2 regions of the Neobacillus sp. OS1-32 genome follow, and region 2 is predicted to be linked to the other one. Evidence: predicted binding sites of a transcription regulator. Region 2 holds the regulator's gene; the other holds the start of a gene.

Region 1 (11,564 bases), 270 kb from region 2:
GATGACCTATTCAGCGATATTCCGGAAAAAGTTAAATTCAAGGGGCAATACAATATTAAGCCGGCTAAATCTGAGACGGGTTTAATGAAAGAACTGTTTAAGCTGGCCAATCGGAATGCCGATCTAAAAGAAAATGTCTCATTCCTCGGAGCCGGGGTTTACGACCATTATATTCCAGTGATTGTTGATCATGTTCTCTCAAGGTCTGAATTTTATACGGCATATACACCATATCAACCGGAAATATCGCAAGGGGAGCTTCAAGCTATTTTTGAATTCCAAACGATGATCTGTGAATTAACCGGAATGGAAGTGGCAAATTCCTCGATGTATGATGGCGGCACTGCCCTTGCCGAAGCGGCGATGTTAAGCGCAGGCCATACAAAGCGCAAAACGATCGTTGTTTCCAGCGCTGTTCATCCGGAATATCGTGATGTTTTAAAAACATATGCAAAGGGTCAATATCTTGATGTGGTTGAAGTTCCTGTTCACAATGGGATAACAGATGTAGAGGCGTTAAAGAAATTGGTCAAAAGGGATGTTGCTGCAGTAATCCTTCAATATCCCAACTTTTTCGGAAGAATTGAGCCGTTAAAAGAACTGGAGGAAGTGATCCACGAACATAAAGCGCTGTTTGTTGTTTCTTCCAATCCATTATCATTAGGCGTGTTAACACCTCCTGGCAAGTTTGGTGCTGATATCGTTGTTGGCGATGCTCAGCCTCTCGGAATTCCAACCGCTTTTGGCGGTCCGCATTGCGGATATTTTGCTGTCACCAGCAAGTTAATGCGCAAGGTTCCAGGACGCCTTGTCGGCCAGACAACGGATGAAGCAGGGCGTCGCGGCTTTGTATTGACGCTTCAGGCGCGGGAGCAGCATATCCGTCGTGATAAGGCAACATCTAATATCTGTTCCAACCAAGCGTTAAATGCCCTGGCTGCTGCTGTTGCCATGACTGCACTTGGTAAAAAGGGGATTCGCGAAATCGCCGCTGCCAACCTGCAAAAGGCCCACTACGCCAAAAATGCTTTTAAACAAGCCGGCTTTGAAGTAGTATATGATGGCCATAGCTTTAATGAATTTGTGATTAAGTTAAATCGTCCAGTTAAAGAAATCAATCAAAAACTGCTGCACGAAGGGATCATTGGCGGTTATGATTTAGGCCGTGATTATCCGGATTTGGTTCATCACATGTTAATTGCTGTGACAGAGCAAAGAACGAAGGAAGAGATTGATACTTTAGTAAGAGAATTGGGGGATATGCATGCATAATCAAGATCAGAAGCTGATTTTTGAACTTAGCACACCGGGTCGAATTGGATACAGTCTTCCGGAAATGGATGTTCCGGAAACAGAGCTAAATGGTCTTCTTCCTGAAGGTTATCTGCGTGAAGAAGAGCCTAATCTTCCAGAGGTATCTGAACTTGATATCATGCGTCACTATACCGCTCTATCAAAAAGAAATCACGGCTTGGATTCAGGCTTTTATCCATTAGGCTCCTGTACCATGAAATACAATCCAAAAATCAATGAAAATGTTGCCCGCTTGAACGGGTTTGCCCATATTCATCCGCTTCAGGATGAGAGCTCTGTCCAAGGGGCACTTGAACTGATGTATGATCTGCAGCAGCACTTGAAAGAAATTACCGGTATGGACGAGGTAACATTGCAACCGGCTGCCGGTGCTCATGGAGAATGGACGGGTTTAATGTTAATTCGGGCTTACCATGAAGCAAATGGGGATGGGAAGCGTACAAAAGTGATTATCCCTGACTCGGCACACGGAACCAACCCTGCTTCCGCCACGGTAGCCGGATTTGAAACGATTACCGTTAAATCTAACGACAAGGGCCTTGTGGACTTGGAGGATTTGCGCAGGGTCGTGGGTGAAGATACCGCCGCATTAATGCTGACCAATCCCAATACGCTTGGATTGTTTGAAGAGCATATTGTTGAAATTGCCGAGATTGTCCACGCCGCTGGAGGAAAGGTGTATTATGACGGGGCGAACTTGAACGCTGTTCTTTCAAAAGCAAGACCAGGGGACATGGGCTTTGATGTCGTTCACTTAAATCTTCATAAAACCTTTACCGGTCCACATGGCGGTGGAGGTCCTGGTTCAGGCCCTGTAGGCGTTAAGGCTGACTTGATTCCATTTCTCCCTAAACCGCTTGTAACAAAACAGGGGGAACAGTACGTGCTTGATTATGACCGTCCGCAATCCATCGGCCGGGTGAAGCCTTTTTATGGGAACTTCGGCATTAACGTTCGTGCCTATACGTATATTCGTTCAATGGGACCTGACGGATTGAAGGCTGTCACTGAATATGCGGTGTTAAATGCCAACTATATGATGAGAAGGCTGGCTGACTATTACGATCTGCCATTTGACAGACATTGTAAGCATGAGTTTGTGTTAAGCGGCAGGCGTCAGAAAAAATTGGGGGTCCGGACGCTGGATATTGCCAAACGTTTGTTAGACTTTGGTTATCATCCGCCAACCATTTACTTCCCATTAAATGTGGAAGAATGTATCATGATTGAACCGACTGAAACGGAATCGAAAGAAACACTTGATTCCTTTATTAAGGCGATGATTCAAATTGCCAAAGAGGCAGAGGAAAATCCAGAAATGGTTCAAGAGGCACCACATACAACGGTTGTCGGCCGACTAGACGAAACAACTGCAGCCCGGAAGCCCATTTTGCGCTACCAAGCATAAAACAGAAAAAGGGGTGATTCGCTAGTGAATCATCCCTTTTTCTTCGAAAAATAAGAGAGCCCTGTATCAGAGCCTAATTATATGAGAATTTATTTTTTTGCTTTAACCTTGCCTGTCCACTTTTTAAATCCGCCTTGCAGTTGGGTTAGATCTTTATAGCCTTTTTTGTATAAAAATTGCGCCGCTCGGGCACTGCGCATCCCACTTTGGCAATATAAATAAACCGGGAGGTCTGGACGAATTTCCTTCATTCGCATTTTGAGCTGTGACATTGGAATGTTGCGTGCTCCTAAAATATGACCGGCATCAAACTCGTTTGGTTCACGAACATCGATGAGCTGTGCCTTTCTATACCCTTTTCGGAACTCCTCTTCGGTAACCGTCTTAACGATTTTCTTTTGATAGAAATAATTGAAAACGGTGTAAATAATGAGGGCGGCCAAAATAATTAATAAAACATAGAATGAACTCAATTTTTTTTCTCCTTTCAAGCATTACTACACTAGTTTTTATTATATAAGTCATTCTCCTAAAGATAAAGAACAATGATGAAAAATAATGTGGGTAAAATTATACCAAATACAAGATATTTTGCTTTAGCTTCTATTTTTGATAGACTAAAAAACGAAAAAAATTTGGGTAAACGGGGTTTTTGGATGGGAAAAGAAATTTGGTATTTTATTGATTCAGGAAGCTGTTCACCAGCTTTTAATATGGCCTTGGATGAAGCTTTACTTAACTGGCACAGTGAAGGAAAAATACCGCCGGTGATCCGCTTTTACGGGTGGAATCCGGCAACCCTATCAATTGGTTATTTTCAAAAGGTTGACAAGGAAATAGACATGGATGCTGTTAAACGATATCGACTTGGTTTTGTCAGAAGGCCAACCGGCGGTAGGGGTGTCCTCCATGAGCATGAGCTTACATATAGTGTCGTTGTATCGGAGGAGCATCCCAATATGCCTAAGACAGTAACAGAGGCCTACCGGGTCATTTCCGAAGGGATCTTAAAAGGTTTTCATTATTTGGGTTTAGAAGCCTATTTTGCCGTTCCAAAAACAATGGAAGAACGGGATGCACTGGAAAATCCACGATCAGCGGTTTGCTTTGATGCGCCGAGCTGGTATGAGCTTGTCGTTGAAGGCAGGAAGGTTGCCGGTAGTGCACAAACAAGGCAAAAGGGCGTTATTCTTCAGCATGGTTCCATCCTACTGGACTTAGATGAGGATAAGCTATTCAGTTTATTCAAATATCCAAGTAAGCGGATAAAGGAGCGAATGAAACGATCGTTTAAGGATAAGGCAGTTCCGATCAACGAAATCAGTCCAAGAAAAATTTCATTGGAGGAAGCAAAGCAAGCCTTCTCCAAAGGTTTTACCGAAGGGCTAAATATTGATCTTGAACCATTTCAACTATCTGAAAAAGAATTAGATTATGTTCATAGCCTGGCGCATAATCGCTATGAATCGGATGACTGGAATTTTAGAAGATAGGTATGGTATGATGAACGGCGTTTGCCGTTTTTTTATGTTTTTATGTAAAAAAAGAATCAACCTGCGAAATTTGTTAAATTTCGTCGTTTTTGGTAAATAACTTTGATAAAGCTTTTATTTTCTCTGAAATCTATTTAATTTTGAGTTTGACAAAATGAATGTTTTTTGCTCGACATACAATATATAGTGGCTATTTAAATTTATTTAACACAATATATTGATTTTTTCCGAGCTAATATGGTACGTTATGTATATCAAAGCAACTAGATTTAGCAAAATCAGACGAGAATCTAACAGGAAACAATAGATTTTATTTTTAGAAGGAGTTGTTCTCATGTCTGTTGTGTTTAGACAAAAATTGAATATTGATTTTGAAAGGTTGAATGAGGATATCCGTTTATTTCCTCAGGTACATCCGATTACCCCGGATATGAAAATAACCCACAAGGGTGTATCAAGATTAGTCATGTTGGATCGTTACACCTTTAAAGATACTGAAAAAATAACCCTTTCGAATGGCGATTTTGTTGTTTTAACGGTAAAAGAGGACCCAAAATTTCCGGCACGAGGTTTAGGAACGATCTTGGAAATCGATTGGGAAAAGAAAAAAGCCAAAGTTTTGATTGAAGAGGAATTCAGAGGAGTGTTGGATGATCCGGAAGAAGCCAAAACAGGAGTTATTTTGCGGTCGTTTGACGTGATTGAAAAACCGCTCGAGCTCTTCTATGAACAGATTGCCCGGCGTGTGGCTACAGGCCTTGCTGCGGTTGAGGAAACCGAAGAGAAGCGGAAAGAATGGACCGAGAAGTTCTATCAAGAGCTTGTCAGTTTGAACTTTATTCCGGCAGGACGCGTTCTTTATGGTGCTGGGGCTGACACCGAAGTAACCTATTTTAACTGTTATGTCATGCCTTTTGTTGCCGATTCACGTGAAGGAATTTCCGACCACCGGAAACAGGTCATGGAAATTATGAGCCGCGGCGGCGGTGTCGGCACAAACGGCTCAACACTGCGGCCAAGAAACACACTAGCCCGCGGCGTAAACGGCAAGTCATCCGGCTCGGTATCCTGGCTCGATGACATCGCAAAACTAACGCACTTGGTTGAGCAGGGTGGAAGTCGCAGGGGTGCGCAAATGATTATGCTGGCGGACTGGCATCCGGATATTATTGAATTTATTATTTCGAAGATGCAAAATCCGAGAATTTTACGGTTTTTAATTGAACACACGAATGATGATACCATTAAAAAGCTGGCAAAGGATAAGTTGAAATTTACACCGTTGACAGAGAAGGAAAGAGAGATGTATGAAGGAATTGTCCGTTACAAGGACTTTCCTGGAAATGGTGGCTTTTCTGAAGAAATTATCGAAGAAGCTGAAGAAAAACTGAAGGACGGAGGAAATTATTCTGTCCACAACCCGGAATTCCTGACAGGCGCAAACATCTCGGTTTGCCTGACGAAAGAATTTATGGAAGCCGTTGAAAATGATGGTGAATATGAACTTCGTTTCCCATATGTCGAACAATACGATGACGCGGAAATGAAGATTTATAATGAAGAATGGCACCAAATCGGCGATGTCCGAGAATGGGAAAAACTCGGACACAAAGTCCGTGTTTACAAGAAGATTAAGGCAACGCAACTGTGGAACTTAATTAACATTTGTGCTACCTACTCAGCAGAACCAGGGATCTTCTTTATTGATAATGCCAACGACATGACGAATGCCAAAGCATACGGACAACAAGTCGTCGCAACAAATCCGTGTGGTGAACAACCACTCGCACCATTTTCAGTCTGCAACCTTGCTGCTGTGAATCTGGCAGAAATGGCAGACAAGGAAAAGAAAACGGTAAATTACGAGAAATTAAAGAAGACTGTAGCCGTTGGAGTCCGTATGCAGGATAACGTCATCAACGCTACACCTTACTTCTTAGAGGAAAACAAAAAGCAAGCGCTAGGTGAGCGCCGTGTTGGTCTTGGTGTCATGGGCTTACATGACCTGTTAATCTATTGCGAAACGGAGTACGGCTCACCTGAGGGTAATAAACTGGTTGATCAAGTATTTGAAACCATTGCGACGACAGCATACCGTACTTCGATTGAATTGGCAAAAGAGAAAGGAAGCTTCCCATTCTTAACAGGTGAAACTCCAGATGAAACAAACCGCTTACGCCAAGCATTTATCGAAACAGGATATATGAAAAAGATGCCGGAAGATATTCGTCAAGCGATTTTGGAAAATGGGATTAGAAATTCCCATTTGCTAACCGTTGCTCCAACTGGAAGTACTGGTACAATGGTTGGCGTTTCCACAGGACTGGAACCATATTTTTCCTTTTCTTACTTCCGCAGCGGTCGTCTCGGAAAGTTTATCGAAGTAAAGGCCGATATCGTACAAGAATACTTAGACCGCCATCCGGAAGCGGATCCCGAAAACCTGCCAAAATGGTTTGTAACGGCAATGGAGCTGTCTCCGGAAGCACATGCTGATGTTCAATGTGTCATCCAGCGCTGGATTGACAGTTCAATTAGTAAGACGGTTAACGCACCAAAAGGATACAGTGTGGAACAGGTTGAAAAAGTTTACCAACGCTTATATCGCGGCGGTGCCAAGGGCGGTACAGTTTATGTTGATGGATCGCGTGATACTCAGGTATTAACTCTGAAGGCAGAAGAAAACACCAATGAGCAATTATCAATCTTTGACGAGAAGGAGATGCAGCATGTCGTACTAGTCGATACGATTACCGACCTTCGTTCAACAGATGTAACAATTGGCTCTGAGGTGGGCAATACATGCCCTGTCTGCCGCAAAGGAGAAGTCGAGGAAATTGGCGGCTGTAATACCTGCACGAACTGTGGTGCACAACTAAAATGCGGTTTATAAGATAGTGAAATGTGTGGAGAATGTAGCTTTGAAATAAAGTTGCGGTGTTAATAAAAAAGTTGCGAAGAAACACCTCTTTGGATATGCTAAAGGGGTGTTTTTTTATATCGAAAAGAATGAGAACATCTAAAAGAACACAGCATTAAAATGATTAAACTCTATTACAAAACTACTAAAGGGATATATGATATGATAAGAATTACTATTTTGGATGAAGATCATTCACTTGACGATATAAAAAGAGGTGAGATCCATTGGTCGAATATATGTGAGTTTGATGCATTGATTGAATTTGATTATGATAATCAAAATATTTGTGAATTTTATACCATGCATCATTTTATGTTATTACAAGATATGAGTGAAGCAATTTTGAATTTGCTTACAAAAGGGAAACAAGTGAGTTTTAGAGATTATGGGTATACTTATAATAAGCAACTTACTTTCAAAATGATTGATGAAGATGTGCATATTATGGTTTACCCTCAAAAAGAAAAAAACTCTGTTATTGTCTCACCTAAAGTTTTAGCATTAGATTTTTTAAGAGCATTAAAAGAAATACAAAATTTGTATTGCTCTTACAGAACTGATAATCTAAATGATAATGAGTTGAATGTTTTAAGAGAATATCACTAGTGTTGCATTAATTTAATTTCACTATTAGGAATACTCGAAATGTTTAATTTTATTATTTTCTGCAAAGAAAAAGTCCTTTATAATGGATAGGTCAGGTGGTAATCCGTCCAAATCCAATATAAAAGGACTAGCTCATGGACAAGATTACACGAAAAACTTCATTTGGACAATGGTTTTCACCAATAAATCTTCAATTATTTGAGGAACAGGTGAAAACGATGAAATTAGATTACTATACAAAGAAATTAACGACGGAGTCGTTCCTAAAATTACTTCTTTTTGCGCAGCTACAAGAAGTGGAAAGCCTTCATGCGCTTGGAGATTACCTTTTCGATGATCAGCTTCAAAAGGAAATTGACCTTGATTCTATTAGTATTTCTCAGCTGTCACGCCGTTTAAATGGGATGAATCCTGATCTATTCCAAAGGCTTTTTCTTGATTTGGTGTCCCAAATTCATGTCAAAACACATTACACAAAACTTGTGATGCCATTAAAAATCATCGATTCAAGTACCTTGCCACTCAATTTGACGAATCATAAATGGGCAAAATTCCGCAAAACAAAGGCTGGAGTAAAACTGCATTTGCGGCTTGTATTTATGGAAAAAGGCACTTCTTACCCGGAAAAAGCCGTTATGACTACGGCAAAAGAACATGATCGTGGCCAGCTTGAAATCATGGTAGATGACAAAGAATGCATGTATGTGTTCGACCGTGGTTACTTAGATTACGAACGTTTTGACCGCATGACCGATGATGGTTACTTTTTTCTTTCAAGGTTACGTAAGAACGCTGTTATACGGGAAGTTTACAACTTTAAACTACCGGAAAATTCTTCTGTTTTATCGGACCAAATGGTGTTGATTGGAACCACACAAAATCGTGCTGAAAATTATTTTCGACTGATAAAAGTTCTGGATTCAAAAGGAAATGAGCTCCATTTAATCACCAACCGTTTCGATTTGGAAGCTGATGAAATTTCAGAGATGTACAAATCACGCTGGGCCATTGAATTATTTTTCAAATGGATCAAACAGCACCTCAGCATAAAAAAGTTTTACGGTCAAAGCGAATGGGCGATTCAGAATCAAGTGTTCATTGCACTCATTGTTTTTTGCCTACATGTTCTAGCGCAAATTGAATTAAAAAGTAGTCGAAAAATCCTACAAATTAGCCGATATTTAAGGGCTGCACTATGGAAACCGGCGCATATTTGGCTTCGAAAGATTGAAGGAAAAGCTGTTCCTTAATAAGCAAATTTGTTGTCGTCCCACAGGTCTTCAGGTTTAACTGTAAATAAATTTCCAAATGGACAGAGCCACCTTTAAATGGGTATTTATCTTTTTGGCCCTAAAAGGGTGAAATATTTTAACTGAAAATTCCGATACTTTTTATGCAACACTAGTGAGAGAATATATAAAAAAAATAACTAAAACAGTAAGTCAAGTTAGTTAAAAAATGGAGGTAGGAATGAGAATATATCTTATCATTCCATTAAACCAACTAATATTAGATCCATCACTAAACAATCGGGTGCTTTCCTAATTTTTGAAAGTAATTCTAATATGAAAAAATAAAGTCGAATTTTGTAATAAAAATGTAATCTGACCGTCACGGTGATGTTACGCGTTTCTTGTATAGTAACAGTAACACAACTCACCAGGGGGATTAAACAAGATGTTGAAAAAAATCATAGCCATTTTCGCCATGACCCTAATTCTTAGCCCAATGCTTACTGCTATGGGAGGTAAAGCTGAAGCCGCTTATTATCATACTAAAGCCATTTCGGTAGCGAAAGCAAATTTGGGTGTTCCATACCGCTGGGGCGGAATATCACCAAGAGGGTTTGATTGCTCAGGTCTTGTTAAATATTCGTACGGAAAAGCAGGAAAAGTTTTACCACGGACTGCAGCAGACATGTTCTATACAAAAGGGTATCGTGTTAGTTCGTTAAAGGCTGGAGATTTGATGTTCTTTGCACCAAATAAAGCCAGCAGGCCTACACATGTTGCCATTTATATCGGTAACGGAAAAATGATTCAAGCAGCGTCTTCAAAAGGAGTTTCCATTTCGTACACAAGTAATAGCTATTGGAAGCCACGTTACATTGGCGCAAAGCGTATATAATAATGATAGGAAAGGGCATCGGGAAAGCCGATGCTCTATTATTTTTCCCTCCACCCCAGCTTAAATAATATGCCATCTTTTTCAATAACAGCCACCCATAATAAAAATTTTCTACTCGTCCGCTGTACTATTTTCTTATTAAGCCGCTTAAAGTGTAACAATGATATATCTTTAGGGGTGTGCTGCCATGAAGATAGATGGAGTTTTTTCCGGAGGAGGTATTAAAGCATTTGCGTTAATTGGGGCCTATGAAGAAATTGAGAAACAGGGTCTTGAATTTGTTCGAGTAGCTGGAACGAGTGCTGGATCAATTGTAGGAGCATTGATTGCTGCTGGCTATACGAGCAAAGAAATATATCAACTGGTTGGTGAATTGGATCCGCAAAAGCTGTTAGATGCACGAAAAACACTGATTCCCTTTAAATTTGCTAAATGGCTCTTGCTTTACTGGAGATTGGGTCTTTATAAGGGGAATGAACTTGAAAACTGGATTAAAGAAAAATTGGAGCTAAAGGGCTTAAGAACCTTTGCCGATTTGCCGCCGAAGGTACTCCGTGTGGTTGCCTCTGACCTTACAAATGGACAAATGGTTGTGCTGCCGGAGGATTTGGAGAAATACGGAATTTCCCCGAAGTCCTTCTCCATCGCCAGGGCCATTCGGATGAGCTGCAGCATTCCTTATTTTTTTGAGCCGGTGCGTTTGCGAACAGCAGGGGGAATGAATATTCTTGTTGATGGCGGTGTATTAAGCAATTTTCCTATGTGGCTTTTTGATAAAGACAATGTAAGAAAAAGCAGGCCTGTTCTAGGGATAAAATTGAGTGCCAATGAGTATGAGCATCGAAAGCATAAAATTAATAATGGAATTGAACTGTTTGGTGCCTTATTTGAAACGATGAAGGATGCGCATGATTCGCGATACATTTCCAAAAGGCATGCAGAAAATATTATTTTCATCCCTACAGAAGGAATCTTAACAACCGAGTTTCATTTAACAGAAGAAAAGAAAAAAGCACTGGTTCATTTAGGCCGGGAACACGCCAGGCAATTCTTGAACAGGTGGAGTTACTGACACAAAAAAAACGAGCGTTTATAATGACGCTCGATTTTTCTTTTTGCCCTTCTTACCATCAATAACGGTAAGATGTGCCGGAGGTTTCCTTTTGGTCTTCGGTTTCTTTAATGTGGAAATAGGGCCAAATGAGGAATTTTTCTGACCTGTGTCTCCGCTTCTTTGCTGCAACCGTTTTTTCGACTGCTTTGCCGCCTTCAAAAAGGCGCGCTGCTCTTTTTTTTGAGGGCTCGAATTTGAAAACTTCCGAACAAGGAAAAAGATGACCAAGACGATTATCGCCATGATGGCTATTTTTTGAATAAAACCAGCGGGATTAGCAGTGAACGAGCTCACAAGACCTAATAGGGCCAGAACGATAAGTCCTCCTACAATAAGGACGGATGTCCGATTTTTCAAGAAAGCCACCTCCCTCTATGAGCATCATAAGCATTTTTTTTATGTTTTAAACAAGTTTAAACAAAAATTTAGACAATTTCTTCACCTTTCATTCCAAATTCGCTTTCGGTCTCTTTTTTGAGCAATTCCTGAAAAGACAGAATCGCTACTTCCACCTGTTCATTTGTTGGTTCCTTGGTTGTTAATAGCTGGAGCCAGAGTCCAGGCAGCCCGAGGTATTTT
Region 2 (11,564 bases):
CTGAACAAATTATCGATATGAAGGGGCTGATGGGGGATGCCTCTGATAATATCCCGGGTGTACCCGGCGTCGGGGAAAAGACAGCGATTAAACTGTTGAAAGAATTTTCAACAGTTGAGAATTTACTGCAGTCGCTTGACAAAGTTAGCGGCAATAAACTTAAGGAAAAACTGGCGGAGTTCACTGATCAGGCACTAATGAGCAAACAACTGGCTACTATTGAACGTAAGGCACCGATAGAAGTGAACTTGGGAGACATTACCTTTGAAGGATTTCAACGTGAAAAAGTCGTGAATTTGTTTAAGGAATTGGGATTTTCCTCGTTATTGGACAAGCTGGGGGAAGCTGCTCCTGAAACGGAAACAAATCGACTTGAGGAAATTGCCTTTACCAGCCCGTCCGTGATAACCGAAGACTTATTTACCAAGGAAAATTATTTTTATGTTGAAATGCTCGATGATAATTATCATCATGCTGATATACTTGGCTTTTCGGTTGTCAATAAAAAGGGAGCCTTTTTCTTTTCGCCAGAACTTGCCTTAAGATCAGATGTATTTAAAAACTGGGCAGAGGATGAACAGAGTAAAAAAATCGTCTATGATGCAAAGCGTTCAGAAGTCTCCCTAAGGAGATATGGAATCCATTTAAAAGGTACTGATTTTGATATTGTGATTGCTACCTATCTTCTTAACCCATCTGATTCACAGGAGGATCTTGCGGCGATTGCGAAAAAATATCAGCTTTATAATATCCAATCAGATGAATCCTTTTATGGAAAAGGAGCAAAGCAAAAAGTTCCTGAGGAAACTGTGCTTGCCGAACACCTTGTCCGAAAAGCGATAACGATGTCTGAATTAAAAGCAAAGCTCGAAGCCGAATTAAAGAAGAATGAACAATATGAATTATTTACTGAACTGGAGATGCCGCTATCCCTGATATTAGCAGATATGGAGTCAACCGGCATTAAAGTGGAGCGAAAACGTCTGGAAGCGATGGGGCGAGAGCTTAATGAACGGCTGATTGAAATCGAAGAAAAGATATGCGAATTAGCTGGTGAAAAATTTAATATTAATTCCCCAAAGCAATTGGGTGTTATTTTATTTGAAAAATTAAATCTTCCATCATTTAAGAAAACAAAAACGGGTTATTCCACATCTGCTGATGTCCTGGAAAAACTGGCTCCGCATCATGAAATTGTCGAGCATATTCTTCTCTATCGACAATTAGGGAAACTGCAATCGACTTATATTGAGGGATTGCTAAAAGTAATCGATCCAAAGACGGAAAAGGTTCATACCCGATTTCAACAAACGCTGACAGCAACAGGAAGATTAAGTTCAATTGATCCCAATCTCCAGAATATCCCGATTCGCCTTGAGGAAGGCAGGAAAATTCGTCAGGCCTTCGTTCCTTCAGAGGAAGGCTGGGTTATTTTTTCCGCCGACTATTCGCAAATTGAGCTGCGTGTTCTTGCCCACATTGCCGGCGATAAAAAACTGATCCAGGCATTTAAAGATGGTATGGATATTCATACAAAAACGGCGATGGAGGTCTTTCATGTCGATAAGGATGAAGTGACATCCAACATGAGGCGGCAGGCGAAGGCTGTTAACTTTGGAATCGTCTATGGCATCAGTGATTATGGGCTATCGCAAAATTTAGGGATCAGCAGAAAAGAAGCTGGACAATTTATTGAGCGCTATTTAAACAGCTATCCGGGCGTAAAGGAATATATGGAAGACATTATTCATTCGGCAAAGCAAAAGGGGTATGTAACGACGTTACTGCAAAGGCGAAGGTACTTGCCAGATATCACCAGTCGAAATTTTAACATAAGAAGCTTTGCGGAAAGAACGGCGATGAATACCCCCATTCAAGGAAGCGCTGCTGATATCATTAAAAAGGCAATGATTGATATGGATGAAGCGTTAAAGGATAAGGGTTTGAAAACACGGTTACTCCTGCAGGTACATGACGAATTGATTTTTGAAGCTCCGGAGGAAGAAATCGAGATTCTAAAAGAATTAGTTCCACTAGTAATGGAAAATGCGATTGAATTAGATGTACCGTTAAAAGTTGATTACGCCTATGGACCAACATGGTTTGATGCTAAGTAAGGGGGATATTTGTTCATGCCGGAACTTCCAGAGGTTGAAACAGTTCGAAAAACACTAAAAAAACTAGTTCTTGATAAAACGATTGAAAATATCCAGGTTTTTTGGGCGAAAATGATCAAAAATCCGCCGGAAGTAGAACAATTTATCGACGCCCTCAAAGGTGAGACGATCGTTGAGATCAGCAGGAGAGGAAAGTTTTTACTTTTTTATACAAAAACCTATGTGCTTGTGTCACATTTAAGGATGGAAGGGAGATATGGCCTGTTTTCCAAAGATGAGCCATATGATAAGCACACACATGTGATTTTTCATTTTACCGATGGTACCGATTTAAGATACCGCGATGTCCGGAAATTCGGCACGATGCATTTATTTCTCAAGGGTGAAGAATTTGCCAGGCCGCCGCTTGCCGGACTTGGTCCGGAACCTTTTTCAGACGAATTTACTGTCGGTTATTTGCAGGCAAAATTAAAACAGACTCATCGGAAAATTAAACCTGCTTTACTGGATCAAAACCTGCTTGTCGGTCTCGGGAATATTTATGTGGACGAATCGCTTTTCCGTGCCGGTATCCATCCGGAAAGATTGGCAAGTTCTCTAACGAAAAAAGAAGTCGCCTTTTTGCATCGTGAAATTGTTGCAACCTTAGCGGAAGCCGTTGAGAAGGGGGGAAGCACGATCCGCTCATATGTGAACTCCCAAGGTGAAATCGGGATGTTTCAGCTTCAATTATTGGTCTACGGACGGAACGGGGAAGAATGTAAAAAATGCGGCCGTCCCCTTGTAAAAACAACTGTCGGCGGCAGGGGCACACATTATTGTCCACACTGCCAAAAGCTTAAGAAGAGAAGGAATTAAGAAGAGAGAATAATTAAAACACAAATTATAGGCTCCTGCCATATACTATCGTAGTGATTTTGGAGGAAGGAGTCCTTGACAACATGGGTCCATTATTCTCACTTTTTATTTTAGCCTTTGCTCTAAGTCTTGATAGTTTTAGCGTCGGCTTAACCTACGGATTAAGAAAAATGATCATGCCGCTAAAGTCAATTATGATTATCGCAATCTGTTCGGGGCTAACGTTGTTAATTGCGATATCGATTGGACATGGGCTTGAAAAGGTACTATCACCCAAAATAACTACCAGCTTGGGCGGTTTCATTTTAATTGTCCTGGGAGCGTGGGTGTTATATCAATTTTTTCGTCCCGATAAAGAGAAGGAAATCCTCAAGCAAGAAAAAACCATTGTAAATTTTGAAATCCGCTCCCTTGGATTGGCCATTAACATTCTAAAAAAGCCGATGTCTGCTGATTTTGATCAATCCGGGACAATTACCGGCATTGAAGCCTTAATGCTGGGGTTTGCCTTATCGCTTGATTCCTTTGGCGCCGGCATTGGAGCTGCAATGTTGGGCTTTTCACCAATTTATTTAGCCGGTTTGGTAACTGTGATGAGTTTCTTATTTTTACTTTTAGGTATCAAAAGCGGTACTGTTTTGCATCGCTTTCACTGGGTTCAACGGTTTACCTTTTTGCCGGGAATCTTACTAATTATTATTGGTATTTGGAAAATCTGATCGATTAGAAAGGAAAAGAGTATGTCATTAGTTGTCGGTTTAACAGGCGGAATTGCCAGTGGAAAAAGCACCGTATCTAATATGTTGAAAGAAATGAATATAACCGTTATTGATGCAGATGTTGAATCACGTCTTGCCGTACAAAAAGGTGAGCCAGCCTACAGGAAGATCATAGCCGAATTTGGCCGGGAGATTTTACTTGAAAATGGTGAAATCGACCGAGCTGCACTTGGTTCAATTATCTTCCATCAAGAGGAGAAAAGACTGCTCTTGAACCAGATTGTTCATCCGGAAGTCAGAAGAAGAATGAACGAGAAAGTCAAACAGGCAAAGCTTCATCATGAGGAAATAATCGTTCTTGATATCCCGTTATTATTCGAAAGTAACTTAACTTATATGGCAGATAAAACACTCCTTGTATATGTAGACGAGGAGATCCAATTAAAAAGGTTAATGGAGCGAAACCATTTATCCGCGGCGGAGGCGGAGGCAAGGATTCAGTCACAAATGCCCCTCTCCGCTAAGTTAACTCTCGCTGATGCCGTCATAAACAATAATGGTACGCTCAGAGAAACGAAAAGGCAACTGATGAAAATCCTTGCCGACTGGGGCATTCACAAGGAGTAAATGTTGACTGAAAAAGGGACCAATATGGTTCCTTTTTATTTGGTTAAGAGTATTTTTTTAAAAATAAAACTTTATAAAAAATGAGCTATTTATTTATCACAGTTAAGGTTAAATGTGTTATACTAATAACATCAGACAAAGATATAAAGTATAACATTAATACGGAAGGGGCCGTACGATGGGGACTAGAATTGCAATTAACGGATTTGGGAGAATTGGAAGGATGGTTTTTAGACAAGCAATCCTTGAAAATAAATTGGATGTTGTCGCTGTTAACGCCAGCTATCCTGCAGAAACATTAGCTCATTTAATAAAATATGATACAAGTCATGGTACCTTTCAGGGAGATGTCCTTGCTTTAGATGATGAAATGATTGTAAATGGCAAACGTGTCAAGCTATTAAGCAATCGCAATCCGGAACAGCTCCCTTGGAAAGAGCTGGGGATTGACATCGTCATTGAGGCGACTGGGAAATTTAATTCCCGGGAAAAAGCAGCGCTGCATTTGGCGGCGGGAGCAAAGAAGGTCATTTTAACTGCACCAGGTAAAAATGAGGATGTTACTATCGTTATGGGTGTAAATGAGGAAATGCTTAATGTGGAAGAACATGATGTGATTTCAAATGCTTCTTGTACAACCAACTGCCTTGCTCCAGTCGCCAAGGTATTGGATGAGAAGTTCGGAATCGAAAGCGGGTTAATGACGACTGTTCATGCATACACAAATGACCAAAAAAATATTGATAATCCACATAAAGATTTGCGAAGAGCCCGTGCATGTGCACAATCCATAATACCGACCACAACAGGTGCGGCCAAAGCATTATCCCTTGTACTGCCACAATTAAAAGGAAAATTGCATGGAATGGCGCTCCGCGTGCCGACACCAAATGTCTCGCTTGTTGATCTGGTCGTTGATCTTAAAACAGATGTGACCATTGAGGAGGTAAATAATGCCTTTATTGAGGCGGCCCATGGTCCATTACAAGGAATTTTGGATTTTACGATGGAACCGCTAGTGTCAATTGATTTTAATACAAATGATCATTCCGCCACAATCGATGGGTTATCAACAATGGTACTGGGGACAAGAAAAGTGAAGGTACTGGCTTGGTATGATAATGAATGGGGCTATTCTGCCCGAGTTGTTGATTTGAGTCTGTATGTCGCAGCGGAAATGGCGAAACGCTCCCAAGTGAAGGTAAGTTAACCAATTTATCCTGAATGAATGACTAGACAAAAGGTGTACAGCTGTGCACCTTTTTTATATTTTTTCGGGTAATGTTTTATAATAATACATAAGGATATTAAGAAGGGGGTCACTTGCATGGCTTTTTTGGTCAGTTTATTTACCCGTTATAAGAGAGAAATTGAGACATCTGATAAACAGCCGGATGAGAGCTTAAAAACACATTATTATAAAGCAGCTTATCAACAAGTATTTGCTTCTGTTGAAAAGGTATTTAGAGATGATGCTGATTGCCGGATCACCACTGTTTCACAGGAACGCGGCGAAATCGCTGTTGAAATCAGTAAGCCTTTTAACTGTTTCCTGGTGGCGACAATTGTTTCTGTCAAGCCGTTGGAAACGGCTGTCGACTTTACCATTTCTTCAGAAAAGTTTTCGTTATTAGGTATTTATCCTGATTTAAAAAAGCGAATCAACTCCTATTTTAATAAAATTAATCAAGTACATACGAATATTTCTCTGAAATGAAATTAATCCATACTTCTACTTGTCGTTTTGACAACTTTTTTATAAGATAAGATTAGGAAAATTATCGGATTTTGTTAGGGATTATTGTGTCAGAGTTGGAGTTGATTCTATAATGAAATGCCCTTCATGTCAGCACTATGGTACACGTGTACTGGATTCTCGACCGGTCGATGAAGGACGAGCAACAAGAAGAAGACGGGAATGTGAAGAATGCGGCTATCGGTTTACGACTTTTGAAAAAATTGAAGAGATTCCCTTAATCGTCGTAAAGAAAGAAGGAACAAGGGAAGAATTTAGCCGAGATAAAATCTTAAGAGGCTTAATCAAAGCCTGTGAAAAACGGCCTGTTGCTTTAAAAGAGCTGGAAGACATTACCCATGGTGTTGAAAAAGAGCTTCGAAATAAGGGGATTTCGGAAATAAAAAGCGAGGTAATTGGTGAAATGGTCATGGACAGATTAGCCAAGGTTGATGAGGTCGCGTATGTCCGCTTTGCATCTGTTTATCGCCAATTTAAAGATATCAATGTTTTTATTGATGAGTTAAAAGAATTGATAAAAAAAGAAAAATCATAGGGAGCTAAAGGGTTCTTTGGCTCCTTTTTTCAATCTAGGAAAAAATAAAGGGAAAGGTGAAATCGTATGGCGCAGCATTGGCAGGAAATTCTCCCGATTGATCGTTATGTTGTAACGGCAAGCGGGTTACTCCATGAGTATGATCGCAAAGTGCTTACATTTTTATACCAGCCCTTAATTGGCTCAACCTGTTTTAGCTTATACATGACTCTTTGGGGAGAGCTCGAGGAAAATAGACTGTGGTCTGAAACCTCTACACATCATTTGTTAATGAACCTTTTGGATATGAATTTAAAGGAGATTTATGAAGCACGGCTAAAGCTTGAAGGGATTGGATTACTTAAGGCTTATGTTAAAACGGATGAAGGGGAACGATCCTTTATTTACGAATTGTCGCCACCCTTAAATCCTCAGGCATTTTTTATGGACGGTATGTTAAATATTTTCCTATATCAAAAAATCGGCAAAAAACATTTTTTGCGGCTGAAACGATTTTTTTCCGTCCCGCTAATTCCTAAGGATAAGGAGTATCAGGACGTAACACGATCTTTTCATGATGTCTTTGCATCTGCAACCCCTGAGAGTCTTCAATACATGCAGGATATTTCCGGCGATCTTGAGTCAGAAGCTAATAAGCAATTTATTGGTCGGCATGAACAAAAGGGGATTCAAATCGATCCTAATACTTTTGATTTTAGCCTATTAATGGCAGGATTAAATGAATCACTTGTACCTAAAAAAGCCATAACATCAAAGGTAAAAGAAGTTATTAGCATTTTAGCGTTTTTATACAATATAGATCCAATTGAAATGAAAAAGTTTATTTTAGGTGCTCTTGATGAAACAGATGAAATTAACATCGAAGAACTAAGAAAAGGTGTACGGGATTGGTATCAATTTGTTAATTACGATCAACTTCCTAGTCTAATTAGTCGTACACAGCCAGTTGCCTATCATGTTCAATTAACAGAACCGAAGACACCGGAGGAAAAATTAATTCGTTCTTATGAAACAACCTCCCCTTTAACTGTTTTTAAAGAGCTTTCTGGTGGAGTAGAGCCAGCAACTTCGGATTTAAAAACATTAGAAGAAGTAATGATTAAATATAAGCTTCCACCAGGTGTGGTAAATGTCTTGATCGATTATGTAATGAGAAAAACAGACATGAAATTTACAAAGGGATTAGTTGAATCCATTGCCAGCCATTGGGCGAGAAAACAAATAAAAACGGTTAAAGAAGCAATGGAAGTAGCTAAAAGTGAAAATTGGTCAAACGAAGGGAAAACCAGCGGTAGAAACACAAGAAAAAAACCAATTCGAACGGAAATCCTGCCAGACTGGTTTGATGAGCAGGAGCAATCAAAACAGCCGAATAAAAAACAACAGGCCAGAAATGCTGATTTAGCGGCTAAAAAACGGGAAATTGAAGAGATGTTGAAGGCATTTGACGACTAGGGGGTGATCTGCCATGGAAAAAATTAATCAAACACTAAAACGCTTAGCTTCACATGAAAATTTTCAAAAGCGCTATGAAAAAATGCGTCAGGAAATCCTCGTTCATCCCGATATCAAGGCATTTATCAGAGAAAACCAGAGTAAAATCAGTCCGGAAATAATTGAAAAAAGCTTAAACAAACTTTATGAATATATCAACCAAAGCAAAGAATGTAATAAATGTGAAAGTCTTGAAGGTTGTATCAATATGATGAAAGGGTACCACCCGGAATTGGTGCTGACAAGAAATTCGATTGATGTTCGTTATGACCGCTGTCCACGGAAGATTCTGGATGATGAAAAGCGAAAAAATGAACGGCTTATTAAAAGTTTATACGTTCCGAAAGATATTCTGACAGCCACGTTCGAAGATTTTGAACATGATGCCGAGAGGATTGATGCTGCCCAAAAGGCTGCTGCCTTTCTCTTGAATTATGAGCATGGAAAAACAACAAAAGGATTATATTTTTATGGCAAATTTGGTGTTGGAAAATCCTATTTATTAGGAGCGATTGCTAATAAATTAGCAAAAAAACAAATTTCTTCGATGATTGTTTACGTTCCGGAATTGTTTCGTGAAATGAAAAGTGCGATTGCCGATGCTACCTTAAACGATAAAATTGAGGCGTTAAAGAAGGAACCGATTCTGATGCTTGACGATATTGGTGCTGAGTCCGTTTCAAGCTGGACGAGAGATGAGGTGCTTGGACCCATACTTCAATTTAGAATGCTTGAAAGTCTGCCAACCTTTTTTACTTCCAATTTTGATCTCGAAGGCTTAGAGCATCATTTAGCCCATAGCCAGCGTGGTGAAGAAGAAAAAGTGAAGGCTCGAAGAATCCTGGAGCGGATTCGTGCTGTTAGTGAACCGGTTCTTGTTGGCGGCCCGAACCGGCGAGGTTAAAATAATTTATATGTTTTAATGAGGACTGTCCGAAATTGGGCAGTCCTTTTTAAATGTTCGTGTTTTCGAAGGTATTCTAATTTTAGCAAGTCCCCCATATATATTACAAACAGAGATTTTGGTAAAAGGGGGGATTTGGTTGGTAGAAATCATCTTCCAAAGCAAGTCGGATGCGATTAAATTTTATAATCATTTGCAGAAATGGTTAAAGCATGATCCAGTTTATGAAAATGTTCTTCTACATGAAGACCGACATATAGTAAAAATTTCAAAAGATTCTCTTACCAATGAGATTCTCGAGGCGATTAAAGCTGCTTTCTATGAATTTATTACAACGGTCAAGCGTGATGATTGGCTGAAAGACATACTGAAAAATCAATATTATTTTGAAGATATTGAAGAACAGCAGCAAATCCTCGACATTCTTTATTCCGTACTTGATGGCGGGCGGGAAGACCTGGCCGTCTTTTTGAAAGAAACTAATTTTGAGAAAATGATTAAAGATGCTATTGATCATGTGATTGCTGACAATGTCAAGTTTTCATTTGATTCATTTTTAAAATTTCGGCTCCGCTCTTATTTGCAACTATTGCAGAACTATATCGAGATTTCTATTGACGAATATAAAATGGAGCAGGAATATCAAATGTTTGTCCAAATGCTGCGGGATTTTTTGGCGGATCGTGAACCGATAATGGCGCTTTTGCATTTATTATTCGATGATGATATTACTTTTTTCGATGAGCAGTTTGTGGAGATAAAACGAGGCGAATTAGCTAAAATGATTGATCGGAAGCTTTTGGTGAACCATCCAGTTTATATTGATTCCGCCTCGATTGCACCGCTTCTATCCCTGGCACCGACAAAAATTTTTCTGTATACAAAAAATGCCGAGGCTCCATTAGTCCGAACAATCAAAAATATCTTTGAAGAAAGAGTAATCATTAAGCCATTTCAGGCGCTGCGGGAAATCAAAAGCAAAAAGATCGAGGATCATTCCTCGCAACAGTATGGCTAATTGTGGCATTAATTTGTTATTTTGGGCTCGAACAACTTGATTTTTAAAAATGAAGTCATTATAATAACGTACATAGCAGAAAAGTGATATCGCTCTGTGCTGGATATGAAAGAAATACATTTAAAAGTAATGATGAGGATAACAGTATTTTTTTACGGTTTATAGAGAGGGAGGCCGCGGCTGAAAGTCTCCTAACACGAAAGAAATACTTACCACCTTTAAACTTCAACAGTAAACACTTCAACGATTGAAGTCAGTAATTGTTGACGGTTCAGCCGTTACCTGACCAGAAGTCAATTTTGTTCGGGCAATGCCCGGTGAAATTGAGAAATTTGGGTGGAACCACGTGTTAATGATAACTCGTCCCTATTGCTAGGGGCGGGTTTTTTATTTTTCGAAAAAATAAAAAGGAGGAAGAAAAAATGTCAGATGTTGTCAAAATTACGTTCCCTGATGGCGCAGTAAAGGAGTTTCCTAAGGGAACAACAACAGAAGATATTGCCGCTTCGATTAGCCCTGGTCTAAAGAAAAAAGCGATTGCCGGCAAATGGAATGGCAAAATGTATGATCTACGCCGTCCAATCTTGGAAGACGGAGCAATAGATATTGTAACGCAGGACAGACCGGAGGCGCTTGAAGTACTGCGTCATAGTACAGCCCATTTAATGGCCCAAGCGGTGAAAAGATTATATCCAAATACGAAGTTTGGTGTAGGTCCTGTCATTGAAAATGGGTTCTATTATGATATGGATTTGGAGCAGTCGCTTACACCGGAAGATCTTCCGAAAATTGAAAAGGAAATGGCCAAAATCGTGGGTGAAAACCTTGAAGTTGTCCGTAAAGAAGTGAGCCGTGCGGAAGCCGTCCAGCTTTTTAAAGAAGTGGGCGATGAGTACAAATTGGAACTCATTGAGGCGATTCCGGATGATGAAACGGTCACGATCTATCAACAGGGGGAATTCTTTGACTTATGCCGCGGCGTTCATGTGCCATCCACTGGGAAAATTAAAGTCTTCAAGTTATTAAGCATTGCCGGTGCCTATTGGCGCGGGGACAGTGACAATAAAATGCTGCAGCGTGTATACGGGACAGCGTTTTTCAAAAAGGAAGACCTGGAAGAACATCTCCGGTTGCTTGAAGAAGCAAAAGAGCGCGATCACCGTAAGCTGGGTAAAGAGCTAGACTTGTTTACAACTTCGCAAAAAGTAGGACAAGGGCTTCCGCTTTGGCTGCCAAAAGGGGCGACAATCCGCCGCATCGTCGAGCGCTATATTGTCGATAAAGAAATCAGCCTCGGCTATGACCACGTGTACACTCCAATCATGGCCAATGTTGAACTTTATAAAACTTCCGGCCACTTGGACCATTACCATGAGGATATGTTCCCGGTTATGGAAATGGACAATGAGCAACTAGTTTTACGTCCGATGAATTGTCCACATCATATGATGGTCTATAAAAATGCGATTCACAGCTATCGCGAGCTGCCAATTCGGATCGCTGAGCTTGGAACGATGCACCGCTACGAAATGTCTG

What was found. Region 2 encodes NrdR, which represses ribonucleotide reductase genes. Its sites were predicted from a motif close to AACACNATATATNGTGTT; they were not measured.
Region 1: a site for NrdR is predicted at 4,422-4,439, ahead of RCG24_RS02130 (vitamin B12-dependent ribonucleotide reductase). Genes of this name have one in related genera too.

What each region holds. Positions count from the first base shown of each region.
Region 1 covers NZ_CP133263.1:403,543-415,106, forward strand. The annotation lists gene gcvPA (aminomethyl-transferring glycine dehydrogenase subunit GcvPA) at 1-1,272, shown strand, start outside; gene gcvPB (aminomethyl-transferring glycine dehydrogenase subunit GcvPB) at 1,265-2,722, shown strand; gene RCG24_RS02120 (rhodanese-like domain-containing protein) at 2,812-3,195, opposite strand; gene RCG24_RS02125 (lipoate--protein ligase family protein) at 3,379-4,215, shown strand; gene RCG24_RS02130 (vitamin B12-dependent ribonucleotide reductase) at 4,550-7,108, shown strand; gene RCG24_RS02135 (hypothetical protein) at 7,298-7,744, shown strand; gene RCG24_RS02140 (IS4 family transposase) at 7,879-8,994, shown strand; gene RCG24_RS02145 (C40 family peptidase) at 9,422-9,871, shown strand; gene RCG24_RS02150 (patatin-like phospholipase family protein) at 10,059-10,943, shown strand; gene RCG24_RS02155 (SA1362 family protein) at 10,962-11,351, opposite strand; gene RCG24_RS02160 (DUF1385 domain-containing protein) at 11,411-11,564, opposite strand, start outside.
Region 2 covers NZ_CP133263.1:135,688-147,251, forward strand. The annotation lists gene polA (DNA polymerase I) at 1-2,117, shown strand, start outside; gene mutM (DNA-formamidopyrimidine glycosylase) at 2,133-2,975, shown strand; gene ytaF (sporulation membrane protein YtaF) at 3,059-3,694, shown strand; gene coaE (dephospho-CoA kinase) at 3,716-4,321, shown strand; gene RCG24_RS00775 (glyceraldehyde-3-phosphate dehydrogenase) at 4,500-5,531, shown strand; gene RCG24_RS00780 (hypothetical protein) at 5,649-6,038, shown strand; gene nrdR (transcriptional regulator NrdR) at 6,151-6,612, shown strand; gene RCG24_RS00790 (replication initiation and membrane attachment family protein) at 6,679-8,067, shown strand; gene dnaI (primosomal protein DnaI) at 8,081-9,010, shown strand; gene ytxC (putative sporulation protein YtxC) at 9,150-10,028, shown strand; gene thrS (threonine--tRNA ligase) at 10,451-11,564, shown strand, end outside.